Regions from separate parts of the Rhodovulum sp. HP10 genome, predicted to be linked through region 3. Evidence: riboswitches for the same ligand, from Rfam matches in the RefSeq annotation. Region 3 holds a riboswitch; each other region holds the start of a gene.
The links. Region 3 has a riboswitch for thiamine pyrophosphate ahead of thiB (thiamine ABC transporter substrate binding subunit). Riboswitches for the same ligand answer to the same signal wherever they lie in the genome.
Positions count from the first base shown of each region.

Region 1: another riboswitch for thiamine pyrophosphate. It lies ahead of ACK8CO_RS18215 (NUDIX hydrolase); the one in region 3 lies ahead of thiB (thiamine ABC transporter substrate binding subunit).
Region 2: another riboswitch for thiamine pyrophosphate. It lies ahead of thiC (phosphomethylpyrimidine synthase ThiC); the one in region 3 lies ahead of thiB (thiamine ABC transporter substrate binding subunit).

Region 1 covers NZ_CP180201.1:3,882,326-3,887,861, forward strand. Annotated here, with positions in the region: gene uvrB (excinuclease ABC subunit UvrB) at 1-834, shown strand, start outside; gene ACK8CO_RS18205 (PhzF family phenazine biosynthesis protein) at 936-1,928, shown strand; gene thiD (bifunctional hydroxymethylpyrimidine kinase/phosphomethylpyrimidine kinase) at 1,937-2,758, opposite strand; gene ACK8CO_RS18215 (NUDIX hydrolase) at 2,755-3,204, opposite strand; TPP riboswitch at 3,238-3,366, opposite strand; gene ACK8CO_RS18220 (NAD(P)/FAD-dependent oxidoreductase) at 4,431-5,536, opposite strand, start outside.
Region 2 covers NZ_CP180201.1:2,797,504-2,803,039, reverse strand. Annotated here, with positions in the region: gene ACK8CO_RS13245 (aldo/keto reductase) at 1-402, shown strand, start outside; gene thiC (phosphomethylpyrimidine synthase ThiC) at 468-2,222, opposite strand; TPP riboswitch at 2,341-2,461, opposite strand; gene ACK8CO_RS13235 (GntR family transcriptional regulator) at 2,515-3,201, opposite strand; gene ACK8CO_RS13230 (aspartate/glutamate racemase family protein) at 3,334-4,032, shown strand; gene ACK8CO_RS13225 (NCS1 family transporter) at 4,061-5,428, shown strand.
Region 3 covers NZ_CP180201.1:2,137,827-2,143,362, reverse strand. Annotated here, with positions in the region: gene ACK8CO_RS10100 (DEAD/DEAH box helicase) at 1-48, opposite strand, end outside; gene ACK8CO_RS10095 (zinc ribbon domain-containing protein YjdM) at 320-670, shown strand; gene ACK8CO_RS10090 (hypothetical protein) at 867-1,457, shown strand; gene aroC (chorismate synthase) at 1,548-2,648, opposite strand; TPP riboswitch at 2,765-2,866, shown strand; gene thiB (thiamine ABC transporter substrate binding subunit) at 2,907-3,905, shown strand; gene ACK8CO_RS10075 (thiamine/thiamine pyrophosphate ABC transporter permease ThiP) at 3,881-5,455, shown strand; gene ACK8CO_RS10070 (ATP-binding cassette domain-containing protein) at 5,442-5,536, shown strand, end outside.

The DNA.
Region 1 (5,536 bases), 1.7 Mb from region 3:
GTCGAGATGCAGGTCGACGATCTGCTGGACGAGGTCAGGCGGGTCGCGGCCAAGGGCTTCCGCACGCTCTGCACCACGCTGACCAAGCGGATGGCCGAGGATCTGACCGAATACCTGCACGAACAGGGCATCCGGGTGCGCTACATGCATTCCGACATCGACACCATCGAGCGGATCGAGATCCTGCGCGACCTGCGCCTTGGCGCCTTCGACGTGCTGGTCGGCATCAACCTTCTGCGCGAGGGGCTCGATATTCCCGAATGCGGCCTCGTCGCGATCCTTGATGCCGACAAGGAAGGCTTCCTGCGCTCCGAGACCTCGCTGATCCAGACCATCGGCCGGGCGGCGCGGAATGCCGAGGGCCGGGTCATCATGTATGCCGACCGCATCACCGGCTCGATGGAACGGGCGCTGCGCGAGACCGAGCGGCGGCGCGAGAAGCAGATCGCCTATAACGAGGAACACGGCATCACGCCCGAGACGGTGAAGAAGAATGTCGAGGACATTCTGGCCGGGCTCTATCAGGGCGATACCGACATGTCCCGCGTCACCGCGACGGTCGAAAAGCCGATGCATGGCGGCAATCTCGAGGCCCATCTGGACGGGCTTCGGGCCAGCATGCGCAAGGCGGCCGAGAACCTCGAATTCGAGGAGGCGGCGCGGCTGCGCGACGAGATCAAGCGGCTCGAGGCGGTCGATCTGGCCATTGCCGACGACCCGCTGGCGCGGCAATCGGCCGTCGAAGAGGCGGTCGAGGCCTCGGCCCGGTCCAAGGGCCGCTCGACCGCGGGGCGCCCGGGGCAGCGGGGCGGAACGCGTCGCCGGCATTCGTGAGGTCCGGCACGCCGGGACGGCAGGCTCCAGAGGGCACCTGATGATCATGTATCAGGTCGATGCCTTCGCCGACGAGGTCTTGTCCGGAAAACCCGGCGGCCGTGCTGTTCTTGCCGGACTGGTTGGACGAGGCGCTGATGCAGGCGATCGCGCGCGAGAACAATCTGGCCGAGACCGCCTTTGCGGTCGGCCGCGCCGAAGGCGGCTGGGAGCTGAGATGGTTCACACCAACGCAGGCGGTCGATTTCTGCGGCCATGCCACGCTTGCGACCGCGCATGTGCTGATCGCCCATGAGGGCCAGGCGCCGCCCCCGAGCTTTCACACCCGGAGCGGCGTTCTGCATGTAAGCGCGGACCCGTCCGGCTATCGCCTCGATCTGCCCCGTCTCGATCCGGAGCCGCTGGAGGCATTGCCCGCAGAGATCGCGCCACAGCTCGCCGACGGGGCGATTGCGGTCTTCCGGACTTTCGAGAACATCTTCGTGGAGCTCGAGGGGGCGGACCGGGTTCGCGACTTCGTTCCCGATCTGGCGGCGATTGCCGGGCTCGGGCCGGTCGGTCTGGTGATCACCGCGCGCGAAAGGTCGGGAGGCCGCGCCGATTTCGTGTCGCGCTGTTTCGTTCCGGGGGCCGGTATTCCCGAAGATCCGGTTACCGGCTCCATTCATGCCACCCTAATGCCCTATTGGGCGGACTGGCTGGGCCGAACCAGACTGACGGCCTGTCAGGCCTCGGCGCGTGGCGGATGGCTGGGTTGCGAACTGGCCGGGAGCCGCGTGATGGCAGGCGGGGCCTGCCGTCACCTTCATGAAGGCCGAGATCTCCCTTCCCGGGGCCGAGCGCTTCGGCGCGTGACCGGGGCGGGCAGGGCGGGCGTCTTTCTGCCGGGGGCGTTTCCTTGTGGCAAGGCGCAAACACGTTCCGTTCGCCCGGCGAGGGTCGGATCACAGGCTCCTGACGCGCACGATCACCCCCGCCCGGCCTGTAGAGGTTGGTCGGGCCGGGCCCGGACCGGTCCGTGCCTCTACAGCCGAACCGCCGGAGCCGGTCGTCCGCGCCCCGTCCGCGCCTTCCCCGCCCGGCGGAACGCCTGAAGGCCGCCTCAGATGGCAGGCGGCCGGTGATCGGACCAGAGCGCATGGAAGTGATGCACCGGCCCGTGGCCATGGCCGACATCGAGGGCCTCGCTCGCCGCCAGCGCGTCGTGAAGATATGTCTTGGCCGTGCCCACGGCCTCGACCATGTCGCGGCCGGGCAAGAGCGCGGCAATCGCCGAGGACAGCGTGCAGCCGGTGCCATGGTCATTCGTCGTGACCAGGCGCGGGGCGGCGAAGCGGGTGATGCCCTCGGGGCCCGCCAGCAGGTCGGTGCTTTCGGTGCTGTCTGCGAGATGGCCGCCCTTGAGCAGCACCCATTCCGGCCCCATGGCCAGCAGGTCGGGCAGGGCGGCCTGCATGGCCTCTGCCGTCCAGTCGTCTTCGCGTCCGAGCAGCACCGCCGCCTCGGGCAGGTTCGGGGTCACGATCCTGGCCAGCGGCAGGAGCCGCTCGCGCACCGCCGCGACCGCCTCGGGCGCAAGCAGCGCGTGACCGCTCTTGGCCACCATGACCGGGTCGAGCACGATATTCCCGACCGCGTGATGGCTCAGCCGGTCCGCCACGGCTTCGGCGATCGCGGCATTCGCGATCATGCCGATCTTGACCGCGTCGATGCGTACATCGTCGAGCACGGCGTCGATCTGCTCGGCCACGAAGCCCGGATCGAGCGCGACGAAGGATCTCACGCCCTGGGTGTTCTGCGCGACGACGGCAGTGATGGCAGAGCAGGAATAGGCGCCAAGTGCCGAGAAAGTCTTGATATCTGCCTGGATGCCGGCGCCTCCGGACGGATCGGTGCCGGCGATTGTGAGGATATTGGCGATCATGATTGCATCTCCTGCATCAACATGGCGGCCTGCGCCGCGACCTCGGCGACATCGAGGCTCAGCGCAAGCTCGGTATCGGCAAATGTGTCCAGGTCGACCCAGCGCGCCTCGAGCGCATCGTCGCCCGCGACAGGCTCGCCGGCCGTCCAGCGGCACAACAGGGCGATCAGGATGAAATGGCTGCGCAGGGCGCCCGAGGCGTCGCGATCGAAGGCATCCAGCGCGGTGAGGACGCGCAGCGGTTCGGCACGAATGCCGGTCTCTTCGGCCAGCTCCCGCAGGGCCGCCTCCGTCACGGTCTCGCCGCGGTCGATTTTTCCGCCGGGAAAGCCCCAGCGGCCGGCATCGGGCGGATTGGCCCGGCGGACCAGAAGGACCTGCCTGGCGCGGATCACCACCGCGATGGCCGCGGGGATGGGGCGTTCGGGGATGCTGTGGAAGGGCAAGGCCGCCTCATATGCTGCGGCCGGCAAGGGCAAGAGAGCGTTTCTGTCCTGTCCCTTCGCCGGCATGATCCGGATCAGGTTCGAAGGGTCACTGCGCTGCGCCGGGCCATGGCCGTGCCTGCAGACTCTCAGCCCCATGCCGGGGCTCCCCTAGGTGTCGGCGAGACTATCAGGATAAGCGGCGAGTTCAACGCGTCTGTTGCGATGCGCGCGCCGTTCCCGGGCCTTTTCTCTCGGCGGGGCCTTCGCCGACAGAGGGCTGCGCAACGGGCCCGCGTGGTCAGGTACGGATCACATTCAGTGAATTATAAATATTAAATATCAGATATATGTAGTCGCATATTAATGTCTTGAGTTAACATGATGCCGGTCGGTGTGTCCGGGCGGGATGGAGCCGTTTTTGCCGGGACTGCCGACCGATGGGGCTGTCCTGCGACTGTCCTGTGACTGGCCGGCGAGCCTCCGTGCAATTCGTTTCGCCGCCATGCGATCAGGCGGTCCATGGCGGCGTAAGTCGAGCCTCTGGTTCCGCTCAAGACGGAAATCTCATCGGTCCTGTCGACCGTGAGGCCGCAGGCGGGCGTCGGCTCGGTATCGTCGATCAGGCTGCTGAGCGTTCTTTTCCAGCCGAGCGCGCGGCGTGCCGACGACCCTGCAGCGCGGTCTCGACGCGCTGTTGCCGGTGATCGCCCTGCCTTTTCTGGAAGGAGCCTCCATGTGCTCGTCGCGGTCATTCCCCGGTGCCACCGCCGGGATGGATGGGGGCCGATCTCGAGGGCGTTGAGCCTCGCCCCCGCGCGCGTCCGGGCGGAAGGGGCGCATCCGGCGGTGCCTCCTTGGCTGGGGCGGGGTGGGGCCGGGATGTCTGATGTCGGTCCGGCCGGGGTTGGACGCGCGCGGCAGGGCCCTGCTGACGGGGCTGTTCGACAAAGATACCGTGTCTTCGCCCTGGCCCCATGCGTCTTGGTGCCGGACGTGCCGCCCAATCTCGTTGACCTTCCGGGCCTCGTCCCACACGGCTGCGGCGCGCTTTTCGCGTCGCGACGACCGCCCGGTTCTGCCGGTGATGCGCGGGCGCCGCGCCGCGCCGCGCTCTGCCCCGGCGCCTTTGAAGGCCAGAGGTGTGTGAAAGGCATGAGAGGAAAGGCCAGGGGCGGTTTTGCGGGTCGGCCTGCCTGTCATGACCGCCGGGGGCGGGAGTGGCGGTGCCCCGGCAAGGGACGCGGTCAGTTCCGGCGCCGCTCGGCAATCGCCATGCCCGCCGCCCGGCCCGAGGACCAGGCCCATTGGAAATTGTAGCCGCCAAGCCAGCCGGTGACATCGACCGCCTCGCCGATCACATGCAGGCCGGGCACGGCCTTCGCTTCCATCGTGCGCGAGGACAGCGCTTCGGTCGAGATCCCGCCCGCCGTGACCTCTGCCTTGGCATAGCCCTCGGTGCCGGTGGGGTGGAATGTCAGCCGGGTAAGCGGGGCTGCCGCGCGCTCCAGATCGGCGTCCGAACAGTTCGCAAGCTGTTTCTCCAGGCCGATCTGAGTGGCCAGAAGCTCGGCCAGACGGTTCGGAAGCTGCTCGCTCAGGGCGGCGCGCAGCCGGGCACGCGGCATCTGCCGCCGCGCCTCGCGCAGCATGTCGAGGGCGTTCTCGATCAGCGTCAGTTCGACCGCTGCGCCGGGGGTCCAGTAGGACGAGACCTGCAGGATCGCGGGACCCGACAGCCCGCGATGGGTGAACAGCGCGGCTTCTCGGAAGCTGGCCGACCCGACCCGCGCGATCACCGGGCAGGACAGGCCGGCAATGGCCCGGAAGGCCGCGTCGTGCGGGCCCAGCGTCAGCGGAACCAGCGCGGGGCGCGGCGGCACGACGGCAAGCCCGAAGCGCTCGGCGATCTGGTAGGCAAGGCCGGTCGCGCCCATCTTCGGGATCGAGGGGCCGCCGGTCGCGATGACGAGGTTCGCGGCGCTGGCGCCAGCCGCCCGGTAGCGTCCGTCGCCATGGCCGATCTCGCCGATCTTCGTCCCGAGCCGGATATCGACACCGCCCCGGGCGCATTCGTCGAGCAACATGGCCAGGATCTGCCGGGAGGAGCCGTCGCAGAACAGCTGTCCCAGCGTCTTTTCATGCCAGGCGATGCCATGGCGTTCGACCAAAGCGAGGAAATCCCACTGGGTATAGCGGGCGAGGGCGGATTTCGGGAAATGCGGGTTCCCGGACAGAAAGCACGCCGCCTCGGCGCCGGTATTTGTGAAGTTGCAGCGGCCGCCGCCGGAAATCAGGATCTTTTTCCCGGCCTTGTCGGCATGGTCGAGTACAAGCACCCGCGCTCCGGCCT
Region 2 (5,536 bases), 660 kb from region 3:
ACCGGCATCGGGCTGATGGTCTGGAGCCCGCTTGCAGGCGGGTTCCTGTCGGGCAAGTACGACCGCGACGGCAAGGCCGCCGACGGGCGGCGCGCCAGCTTCGACTTCCCGCCCATCGACAAGGACCGCGCCCATGACGTCATCGACCTGATGCGCGGCATGGCCGAGGCGCGGGGCGCCAGTGTCGCGCAGATCGCGCTGGCCTGGCTTCTGCATCAGGAGGTGGTGACCTCGGTCATCATCGGCGCCAAGCGCGCGGACCAGCTGACCGACAATATCGGCGCGACCGGGATCGAGCTGAGCGCCGCCGAGCTGGCCCGCCTCGATGCGGCGACCCGCCTGCCCGCTGAATATCCCGGCTGGATGCTGGAACGGCAGGGCGAATACCGCAGCCAGAGCTAACCCCCAAGGGTCAGCAGGCGGGGGCCGGCATGACCCGGCCCCCGCTTTCGATCCGTCCGCCCGCGCTATTCGGCGGCGGGGGTCAGCCCGTTCGGACAGGCCCCGGCCTCGGCCGCGGCCGCGTCGCGGATATCCTGGCTGATCTTCATCGAGCAGAATTTCGGCCCGCACATCGAGCAGAACTGCGCCTCCTTATGGGCGGCCTTGGGCATGGTCTCGTCATGGAAGGCGCGTGCCGTATCCGGGTCGAGCCCCAGATTGAACTGATCCTCCCAGCGGAAGGCAAAGCGCGCCCGGCTGAGCGCATCGTCCCGCGCCTGCGCGCCCGGATGCCCCTTGGCCAGATCGGCGGCATGGGCGGCGAGCTTGTAGGTCACGACCCCGGTCTTGACGTCGTCGCGGTCGGGCAGACCCAGATGCTCCTTGGGCGTGACGTAACACAGCATCGCGGTGCCGAACCAACCGATCATCGCCGCCCCTATGGCCGAGGTGATATGGTCATAGCCCGGCGCGATATCGGTCGTGAGCGGCCCGAGCGTGTAGAACGGCGCCTCGTGGCAATGCTTCAGCTGCTCGTCCATATTGGCCTTGATCTTGTGCATCGGCACATGGCCCGGCCCCTCGATCATCACCTGACAGTCCCTGGCCCAGGCGACCTGCGCCAGCTCGCCCAAGGTCCGCAGCTCGGCGAATTGCGCCTCGTCATTGGCATCGGCGATGGAGCCGGGCCTGAGCCCGTCGCCCAGGCTGAACGAGACGTCATAGGCGCGGCAGATGTCGCAGATCTCCTCGAAACGTTCATAGAGGAAGGACTCGCGGCCGTGATGCAGGCACCACTTGGCCATGATCGAGCCGCCCCGGCTGACGATGCCGGTCACGCGCCGGGCCGTCAGCCCGATCATCCCGCGTCTCAGCCCGGCATGGATGGTGAAGTAATCGACCCCCTGCTCGGCCTGCTCGATCAGCGTGTCGCGGTAGACCTCCCAGCTGAGATCCTCGGCCACGCCGCCGACCTTCTCCAGCGCCTGGTAAAGCGGCACGGTGCCGATGGGCACGGGCGCGTTCCGGAGGATCCAGTCGCGGATATTGTGGATGTTGCGTCCGGTCGAGAGGTCCATCACCGTATCGGCGCCCCAGCGGATCGCCCAGACCATCTTCTCGACCTCTTCCTCCATCGAGGAGGTGATGGCCGAATTGCCGATATTGGCATTGACCTTCACCTTGAAGGCGCGGCCGATCACCATGGGTTCAAGTTCGGGATGGTTGATATTGGCCGGGATGATCGCCCGGCCCGCAGCGATCTCGGCGCGGACGAATTCGGGCGTCACCAGATCGGGGATCTCGGCGCCGAAGGGCTCGCCGTCGCGGGAATGGGCAGCGGTGCGGCCCTCGTTCTCGCGGATCGCGGCGAATTCCATCTCGGGGGTGACGATCCCGGCCCTTGCATAGGCCAGCTGGGTGATCGCCCGCCCAGCCGTCGCCCGAAGCGGCGCGGGCCGCCGCGGAAAGGCCGGCACAAGGCGCGCGCCTTCGGCAAAGCCATTGTCGGCGGCGGTCACGTCGCGGGCTGGATAGGTCTCGGCCTCACCGCGGTCGCGCGCGAAGGGGATCCGCACCGGCGCAAGTCCTGCGGCGATGTCGATCCGCGCCCCGGGGTCGGTATAGGGGCCCGAGCTGTCATAGACCGTCACCGCCCCCTCGCCGGTCGCGATCCGGCGCAGCGGCACCCGGATCGGGTGGATCTCGCCGGACAGGTAGAGCTTTTCCGAGGCGGGCAGCGGCCCCAGCGTGATCTGCGGAACGGTGTCGGGTCTGTTCATCTTCGTCTCCTCAGTTGACCTGACGAGACCCAGACGGATGATGAGGCAGAAAGCGGGGCCGTTGGCCCGAACGACCTTGACGGTCTGGGGGCCTTGCGGCCCGGGGGGCGGGATCTTGTGGCATGCCCCTCGGTCTTCCTACGCCAGTCTCAACTGGGTCAGGTTCGAAGGGTCGCGTCACCGGGGTTTCCCCCTGTCAGCCTCTCAGTCCCCTTGGCGGGACTCCCCTGACGTGCGACGAGGTATCGCAAAGCCGGCGCGGACTGTCAAACCCGCCGCAGCGCCGGGCCGGTCAGGGCCGCCCGGGCCCTCCGCCCAGCATCGAGGACAGCGTGCCCGCGGGCGCCCGGCTTTCGCTGAAGGAAATCCCCGCCTCGATATGGCGCAGATGCGCATCCATCAGGCAGAGCGCGCCGGCCTCGTCACGCGCGGCGATGGCCTCGACGAGGCGCAGATGCTCGTCCTTGGCACAGAGCGTCCGCGCCTGGGTGCCATAAAGCCCGATGATGAGCGAGGACCGCATGGTGAGTTCCTGCACATAGCGCGCGAGCACGGCATTGCCGCCGATCCGCGCCAGCAGGTTGTGAAAGCCCCGCGACAGGCGAATCGCCTCGGACCGGTCGCCGTCATCCTTCGCCCTCTCCTCCTCGGCCAGATGGGCGCGCAGGGCGGCCAGATCCTCCGTTGTCGCCCGGCGCAGGGCATTGCGGCAGATCGCGGTCTCGACCGCGCGCCGGGCCTGAAAGACGTCGCGGGCATCCTCGGCCGTCGGCGTCGCGACCGAGGCGCCGCGATTGGGCAGATGCTCGACCACCTGATAGGCGGTCAGGGCCGCCAGGGCCCGGCGTACCTGTGTGCGATTGCAGGAAAAATGGTCGCTCAACGCCTGTTCGCCCAGGCGTGTACCGGCCGGCAGGCGCTGATCGGCAATGGCGTCGAGGATCTGCTCGACGATCCGGGTTTCCTTCGGGGTCTCCATCGTTTCCTCTCTATGCTGCGGCACCATGACCCGGCAACAAAATTTCTCCACAGGACTTGTTACGCAATATTGATACTATGGATTGTGAACAATTTTTGATAGCATCATGTCGAACAGCCAGGGATTGCCATCATGAAACTCGTTGTCATCAACCCGAACTCCACCGTCTCGATGACGGAAAAGATCGTCGAGGCCGCGCGTGCCGTCGCCGCGCCCGATGTCGAGATCGAAGGGCGGACCGCAACCGGCGCCCCGGCCAGCATTCAGGGCCATCATGACGAGGCGATGTGCGCGCCGCATCTGCTGCGCGAGGTCCGCGAGGCAGAAGAGGCCGGGGCCGATGCCATCGTTCTGGCTTGTTTCGACGATCCCGCGCTCGGCGCCTGCCGCGAGATCGCGACCGGGCCGGTGATCGGGATCTGCGAGGCCGGGGTGAAGGCCGCCAGCATGATCGCCACTTCCTTCTCGGTGGTCACGACCCTTCCGCGCTCGGTCCCGGTGATCGAGGATCTGGTCCGGGGCTACGGGCTCGAACATCGCTGCCGCCGGGTACGCTCGGCCGCGATCCCGGTGCTGGCCCTCGAGGAACCGGGATCGGATGCCCGGCTCAGGGTCCGCGACGAGATCCTCCGCGCCATCGAGGAGGATGGCTGCGAGGCGGTCGTGCTGGGATGTGCCGGCATGGCGGATCTGGTGGCGTGGCTGAGCGCGGAAACCGGCATCCCGGTCATCGACGGGGTTGCCGTCGCCACGAAATTCGCCGAGGCGCTTGTCGGGGCCGGGCTGAAGACCAGCAAATCCGGCGCCTATGCGCAGCCGGAAACGCATTAGAAACGAAAACACACGGGGAGAGACACCGATGACAATGCCCGAGACCGCAGCCGCGGCACCAGGCCATGTCCCGCATGTGATCGAGGAAAAGGGGCTGGGCGAGGAATCGCTCGCGCCCCAGGAGACGCGGATCATGGACCCCTGGTCCTATCTCTTCGCCTGGCTTGGGGGCTGCGTGTCGATCGGCACCTTCACCATCGGCTCGGGGCTGGTGGGCACGCTCAACCTGCTCCAGACCTTCCTGGCCATTGCCATCGGCTGCACGGTGATCGGCATCGCCCTGATGATCAACGGCCGCGCCGGCCACAAATACGGCATCCCCTTCATGGTACAGGCGCGGTCGGCCTTCGGGTTTTCCGGCACCCGCCTGCCCGCACTGGTGCGCTCGGTGCCCGCGATCGTCTGGTTCGGCTTCCAGAGCTGGATCGGGGCGGGCGCGCTCAACCTCGTCTCGGAGACCCTGTTCGGCTATTCCAACCTTTGGGTCTTCTTCATCGGCTTCCAGTTTCTGCAGATCCTGCTGTCGGTGCTTGGCTTCCACGGCATCAAATGGCTCGAGAATATAGGCTCGGTCTTCATCATCGGCTCGCTGATCTACATGTTCTTCAGCGTGATCGGCAAATACGGCGACGCGATCATGGCCAATCTGGTCAATGTCGAGGGCACCTGGGGCGCGCCGTTCTGGGGCGCGACGATGCTGTTTCTCGGGATCTACTCGACGATGATGCTGAACGTCTCGGACTATTCGCGCGAGCTGCGCCATGGCGTCGGACCGATGCGCCAGGTCACGATCTATGCCAATTCGATCCTGCCCGCGACGCTTTTCATGGGGATGATCGGGCTGATGGTCTCGGGGGCGACCGGACAGGTCGATCCGATCAAGGTGTTCTCGAGCGCGGTCGACAACAAGCTTCTGCTGGTCACCACCCTGCTTTTCATCGCCTTCGCCCAGGTCACCACCAACATTCTCAACAACGTGGTGCCGCCTGCCTATGCGCTGATGGATGTGTTCAAGCTGAAGTTCAGGACATCGGCGGTGCTGGTCGGGCTGCTCGCCTTCGCGACCTTCCCCTGGAAGCTGGTGCAGGACGAGTCGGCCGCCGGGCTCAATATCTTCATCCAGACCTACAGCGCCTTCCTCGGCCCGATCTTCGCGATCCTGGTCGTCGATTACTACATCCTGCGCCGCCAGCAGCTGAATCTCGAAAAGCTCTATGACGCGGAAGGCCCCTATCGCGGCATCAACCCGGCGGCGCTGATCGCCACGGCCATCGGCGTGGTCGTCGCCTTCGCCTTTTCCAATGTGTCCTGGTATGCGAGCCTCGTTCCGGCCGGCCTGTCCTACTACCTGCTGATGCGCTGGCTGCCCTCTGCCCGCCGCTTCCTCGACACCTGATCGCTGCGGAACATTTCTGGGAACGGGCCCCTTTCGCGGGCCCGTTCACGCCATCCCGGTCGTGCCCGTTCCCGGCCGTCCGTTTTGCTGACCACCGGCCATGTCAAC
Region 3 (5,536 bases):
CGTGTCGAACCCGCGTTCGGCGAGGGCTACGGAAAGAGACGGGATCATGTGGGGACCATCCGTGGGGCAGGCGCACCGGCATGGCGGGCCAAAGATTGCATCGCTAGGGTATCGCGCCCGGCATGTCTAGGCAATTGATCCTGCAGGCCTATGGGAACGGGGCTTTGCAAACGGGCCTCTGACGGGTCTTTGAGGGCGGGCATATGTAGGCGGGCCGCGAGGCGCTGCGCTTTCCCGTCGCGGCATTGCAGGCCATATCCTGCCCCGCTGCGCGGATCTGGATCTGGCTTTCGGACGGGCCTGTGGCTATAGCCGAGACATGACAGATACCCTGCCCCCCTGCCCCGAATGCGCCTCGAGCTTCACCTATCAGCTCGATGCGCTGCTGAGCTGTCCGGAATGCGGCCATGAATGGGCGCCGGATACAAATGAACCCTCCGAGGAGGCCGGGTCCGGCATCCGCGACAGCGTCGGCAACCTGCTGCAGGATGGCGATACCGTGACCGTGATCAAGAGCCTCAAGGTCAAGGGCGCCTCGGCGCCGCTCAAGGTCGGCACCAAGGTGCGTGGCATCCGTCTGGTCGCGGGCGATCACGATATCGACTGCACCATCCCGGGCTTCGGCAAGATGGGCCTCAAATCGCAATTCGTGAAGAAGGTGCAGGACTAGCGTCGCCTCCGTCAGCGCGGCGCCTTGCGGGACGGACGTCCAGCCGCAACCGTCCCGGACAGGCGGGCGAAGGACCGGACCGCGCCAGTCGCAGGGCCCCGCCATCCTGCCTGCGCGGCAAACTGCCACTGACATTTGCCATTGAATCCTCCCATATGCGGTCAGAAACTGCAGCAATCAGCCAGTGAGGTGCCCCATGCCGTCTCTACGGAAGCTTCTCGGCCAGGGAGGCCGTATCGCGCTCCTGTTGCTGGTGCTTTATCTTCTTGCGCTGCTCGGGGTCCTGATCGGCCCCTGGTTCAGCATCCTGGCGCTGGTTCTGGTGGCCGTCGCGGCGGCCTGCATCCTTTATATGCGCTATCCCGAGAAGATTAAGCGCTGGCTACCCGCCCTGCCACGCCGCGGCCGCCCTGCCGAACAGCCCGCCCCCGGCCCGCAGCCCGGCATGGCGGCCGCGGCCTCGACCGGGGCCGAGATTTCGGACAAGCCGATCCAGCTTCCGGCGCTGCGCGAGCCCGACCCCGCCGATGAACAGACGGAAGGCGCCTCGAAACTCTCGATGCTGGAGACGCTGGGCTGGAAAAGCCCTGCCGCGATGGCGCGCGATTTCGCCCTGCTCGGGCTGGCGGGCCTCGTGATGGTGGCCGTCGGCCGCCTCCTGCCCGAATGGCCGCTGCTGTCCTGGATCGGCGGCGTGCTCGAGATCGTCGGCTTGCTCTGCGTGCTGTTCAGCTCGGGCGTGCTGTATTCCTTCGGACGCGAGTTCTTCTGGCGCGGCCGCGGCTAGGCCGGGCCCTGCGACGCGAGAGAACAGAAAACGGGCGGCCCCGGAGGGCGCCCGTTGCAAAGGAAACCGCCACCCGAGGCCGCGATCAGGTCAGCCGATCCGGCCCCGGCTTTCGCCGATCTGGCCGCGATGCAGCAGCAGATGATCGAGCAGGACGCAGGCCATCATCGCCTCGCCCACCGGCACCGCCCGAATGCCGACACAGGGGTCGTGGCGCCCCTTGGTCACGACCTCGGTCGACTCGCCCGCGACAGTGACGCTCCGCCGGGGTGTCAGGATCGACGAGGTCGGCTTGACCGCGAAGCGGACCACCACGTCCTGCCCGGTCGAGATGCCCCCGAGAACGCCGCCGGCATGGTTCGAGGCATAGACCGGCCCGTCAGGGCCCATGGTGATCTCGTCGGCATTCTCGACCCCGCTCAGCGCAGCCACCGCCATGCCATCGCCGATCTCGACGCCCTTCACCGCATTGATGCTCATCATCGCGGCCGCCAGATCGGTGTCGAGCTTGCCATAGATCGGTGCGCCGAGCCCCGCGGGCACGCCCGAGGCCACGACCTCGACCACCGCGCCGACCGAATTGCCGGCCTTGCGCAGCGCGTCGATATAGCCTTCCCATTCCGAGGCCGCCAGCCTGTCGGGCGCCCAGAACGGATTGCGCTCGATCTCGTCGGTGTCGAAGCGGGCGCGGTCGATGGCATGGGGACCGATCTGCACCATGTAGCCGGTGATCTTCAGGTTCGGCACCAGCGCCGCCAGCGCGGCCCGCGCCACGCCGCCCGCCGCGACCCGGGCCGCGGTCTCGCGCGCCGAGGAGCGGCCGCCGCCGCGATAGTCGCGGATACCGTATTTCTGCCAGTAGGTGATGTCGGCATGGCCGGGCCGGAAGCTCCGGGCAATCTCGCCGTAATCCTTCGAGCGCTGGTCGGTATTGCGGATCATGAGCTGGATCGGCGTGCCGGTGCTTTGTCCCTCGAACACGCCCGACAGGATCTCGACGGCATCGGGCTCCTGGCGCTGGGTGGTAAAGCGGCTCTGGCCGGGCCGCCGCCGGTCGAGCCAGTGCTGCAGCATCGCCACATCGACCGCGATGCCGGGCGGACAGCCGTCGACCGTCGCGCCAAGCGCGGGTCCGTGGCTTTCGCCCCAGGTGGTGACGCGGAACAGATGGCCGAAGGTGTTCAGGCTCATGGGGCGATCTCCTTTGGCCCATGGGCATACCCGCCGGAGGTCCGCCTCTCAAGGGGTTTGGCTTGGTGTTTGGCTGGGGGTTTGGCTTGCGAAGCCGGGACCGGGGCGCTAGCGTTGCGCTCACCTCGGGGTGCCCACAGGGGCTGAGATGCGCAACCCGCAAACCCGTTGAACCTGACCCGGTTAGAACCGGCGGAGGGAAGGCCCCTGGACAGATTTCCACCCTTGCCCGTCCGCCCCCATCTTTGGAGGAGGACCATGCGTATCCCATTCATTGCAGCGGCGCTCGCCGCAGGCGCCCTGCCCGCATCCGCGGAAGACCGGCCCGTGCTGACGATATACACCTATGAAAGCTTCGTGGCCGAATGGGGCCCCGGCCCGATCGTCGAGGCCGCTTTCGAGGAGACATGCGGCTGCGAGCTGAATTTCGTGGCCGCAGGCGATGGCGCGGCGCTCCTGGCCCGGCTCCGGCTCGAAGGCACGCGCAGCCGGGCCGATCTGGTGCTGGGCCTCGACACCAACCTCACCGCAGCCGCCGCCGAAACCGGGCTGTTCGCGCCCCATGGCCAGGACCCCGACCGGCTCGACCTGCCGGTCGCCTGGGACGACCCGCTGTTCCTGCCCTATGACTGGAGCTATTTCGCCTTCGTCTATGACAGGACCCGGCTGGCCGAGCCGCCGACGAGCTTCGAGGCGCTGATCGCCGCGCCAGGGGATCTGAAGATCGTGATCCAGGACCCGCGCAGTTCGACCCCGGGGCTGGGGCTTCTGTTCTGGATCAAGGCCGCCTATGGCGACCGCGCGCCCGGGATCTGGGAAGGACTTGCGCCGCATATCCTGACCGTCACCAAGGGCTGGACAGAATCCTACGGCCTGTTCATCGACGGCGAGGCCGACATGGCGCTGTCCTACACCACCTCGCCCGCCTATCACCTGATCGCCGAAGATGACGATACCAAGGCCGCCGCGCGCTTCGACGAGGGCCATTACCTGCAGATCGAGGTGGCCGGCATCCTGGCCTCGTCCGACCAACCCGAGCTGGCGCGGCAATTCCTCGACTTCATGTTGAGCGAGCCGTTCCAGGCAGCGATCCCCACCACCAACTGGATGTATCCCGCAGCCACGCCCGAAGCCGGGCTGCCGGCGGGCTTCGAGACCCTGATCCAGCCCGAGACCGCGCTGCTCTTCCCCCCGGACGAGGCCGCGCGGATCCGGAACGAGGCCCTCGCCGAATGGCGCGACGCGCTCAGCCGCTAGGCACTGCAACCGGGATCGGGATCGGCACCGCCGCACTGGCGCTGACGCTCGCGCTCGGCACCATCCTGGCCGTGGCCTGGCGCGCCGAGCCGGGCGGGGCCGGGCTTGGGGCCGCCGATCTGGCGGCGGTGCGCTTCACGCTTCTCCAGGCGCTCGCCTCGGCCGCGCTCAGCAGTCTGCTGGCGGTACCGGTGGCCCGGGCGCTGGCCCGGCGCCGCTTTCCGGGCCGGGGCGTGCTGATCACCCTTCTGGGCGCGCCCTTCATCCTGCCGGTCATCGTCGCGGTGATGGGACTTCTGGCCGTCTTCGGCCGCAGCGGCCTTCTGTCGACCGCGCTCGCGCCGCTCGGACTGGGCCCCGTCGACATCTACGGACCCGGGGGCGTCGTGCTGGCCCATGTCTTCTTCAACCTGCCGCTTGCCACGCGGCTGGTCCTGCAGGGCTGGCTCTCGATCCCGGCCGAACGGTTCCGGCTGGCGGCCGCCCTCGGCTTCGGCCCCGCCGACCGCTTTCGTCATCTCGAGCGTCCGATGCTGCGCGAAGTCCTGCCCGGCACATTCCTCGTCGTCTTCCTGATCTGCCTGACCAGCTTCGCCGTCGCCCTGACGCTGGGCGGCGGCCCCCGCGCAACCACGGTCGAGCTGGCGATCTATCAGGCCTTCCGCTTCGAATTCGACCTGGGCCGTGCCGCCTGGCTGGCGCTGATCCAGGTCGGGATCTCGGTCGCGGCCGCACTTGTTGCCTTCGCCATCGCGGTGCCGGGCGCCTTCGGCCCGGGGCTCGACAGACCCGTGCCGCAGATCGGGCCGGACGGGCGCTGGCTGCGGCTGCAGGACATGGCCTGCCTCGCGCTGGCCGCGCTGTTCCTGATCCTGCCGCTTGCCATGGTGGCGCTCCGCGGCCTGCCGGGCCTGCCCGGCCTGCCCGCCTCGGTCTATGCCGCGGCACTGCGCTCGCTGGCCGTGGCGCTCGGCTCGGCCGCGCTGACACTGGCGCTGGCGCTGCCGATGGCCATCGCCATCGACCGGCTCGGCGGTCTCACCGGCCGGACGATCCAGGCGGCGGGAACGCTCACCATTGCCGCCTCGCCTCTGGTGATGGGAACCGGGCTGTTCATCCTGCTCTTCCCGCTGGCCGATCCGAGGTTTCTGGCACTGCCGGTCACCGCGACCGTCAACGCCGCGATGAGCCTGCCCTTCGCGCTGCGTGCGCTGGTGCCGGCCGTGGCCGAGGCCGAACGCGGCCATGGCCGCCTCGCCGACAGCCTCGGCATGACCGGGCGCGCGCGGCTCCGGCTGATGCTGCTGCCGCGCCTCCGTCGGCCCATCGGCTTCACGCTCGGACTGGCGGCGGCGCTGTCGATGGGCGATCTGGGGGTGATCGCGCTGTTTTCAGACCCGGGCCATGCCACCCTGCCCTTGCAGCTTTACGGGCTGATGACGGCCTACCGGATGGAGAGCGCCGCCGCCGCCGCCCTTTTGCTGCTGGCGCTCAGCCTCGGGCTGTTCTGGATCTTCGACCGCGGAGGACGCGCCCGTGCTGAGCCTTGAAGACCTCTCGATCCGGCAGGGCAGCTTCGCCCTCGCGGCAGAGCTGACCATAGCGCCGGGCCGGATCGTGGCCCTGCTCGG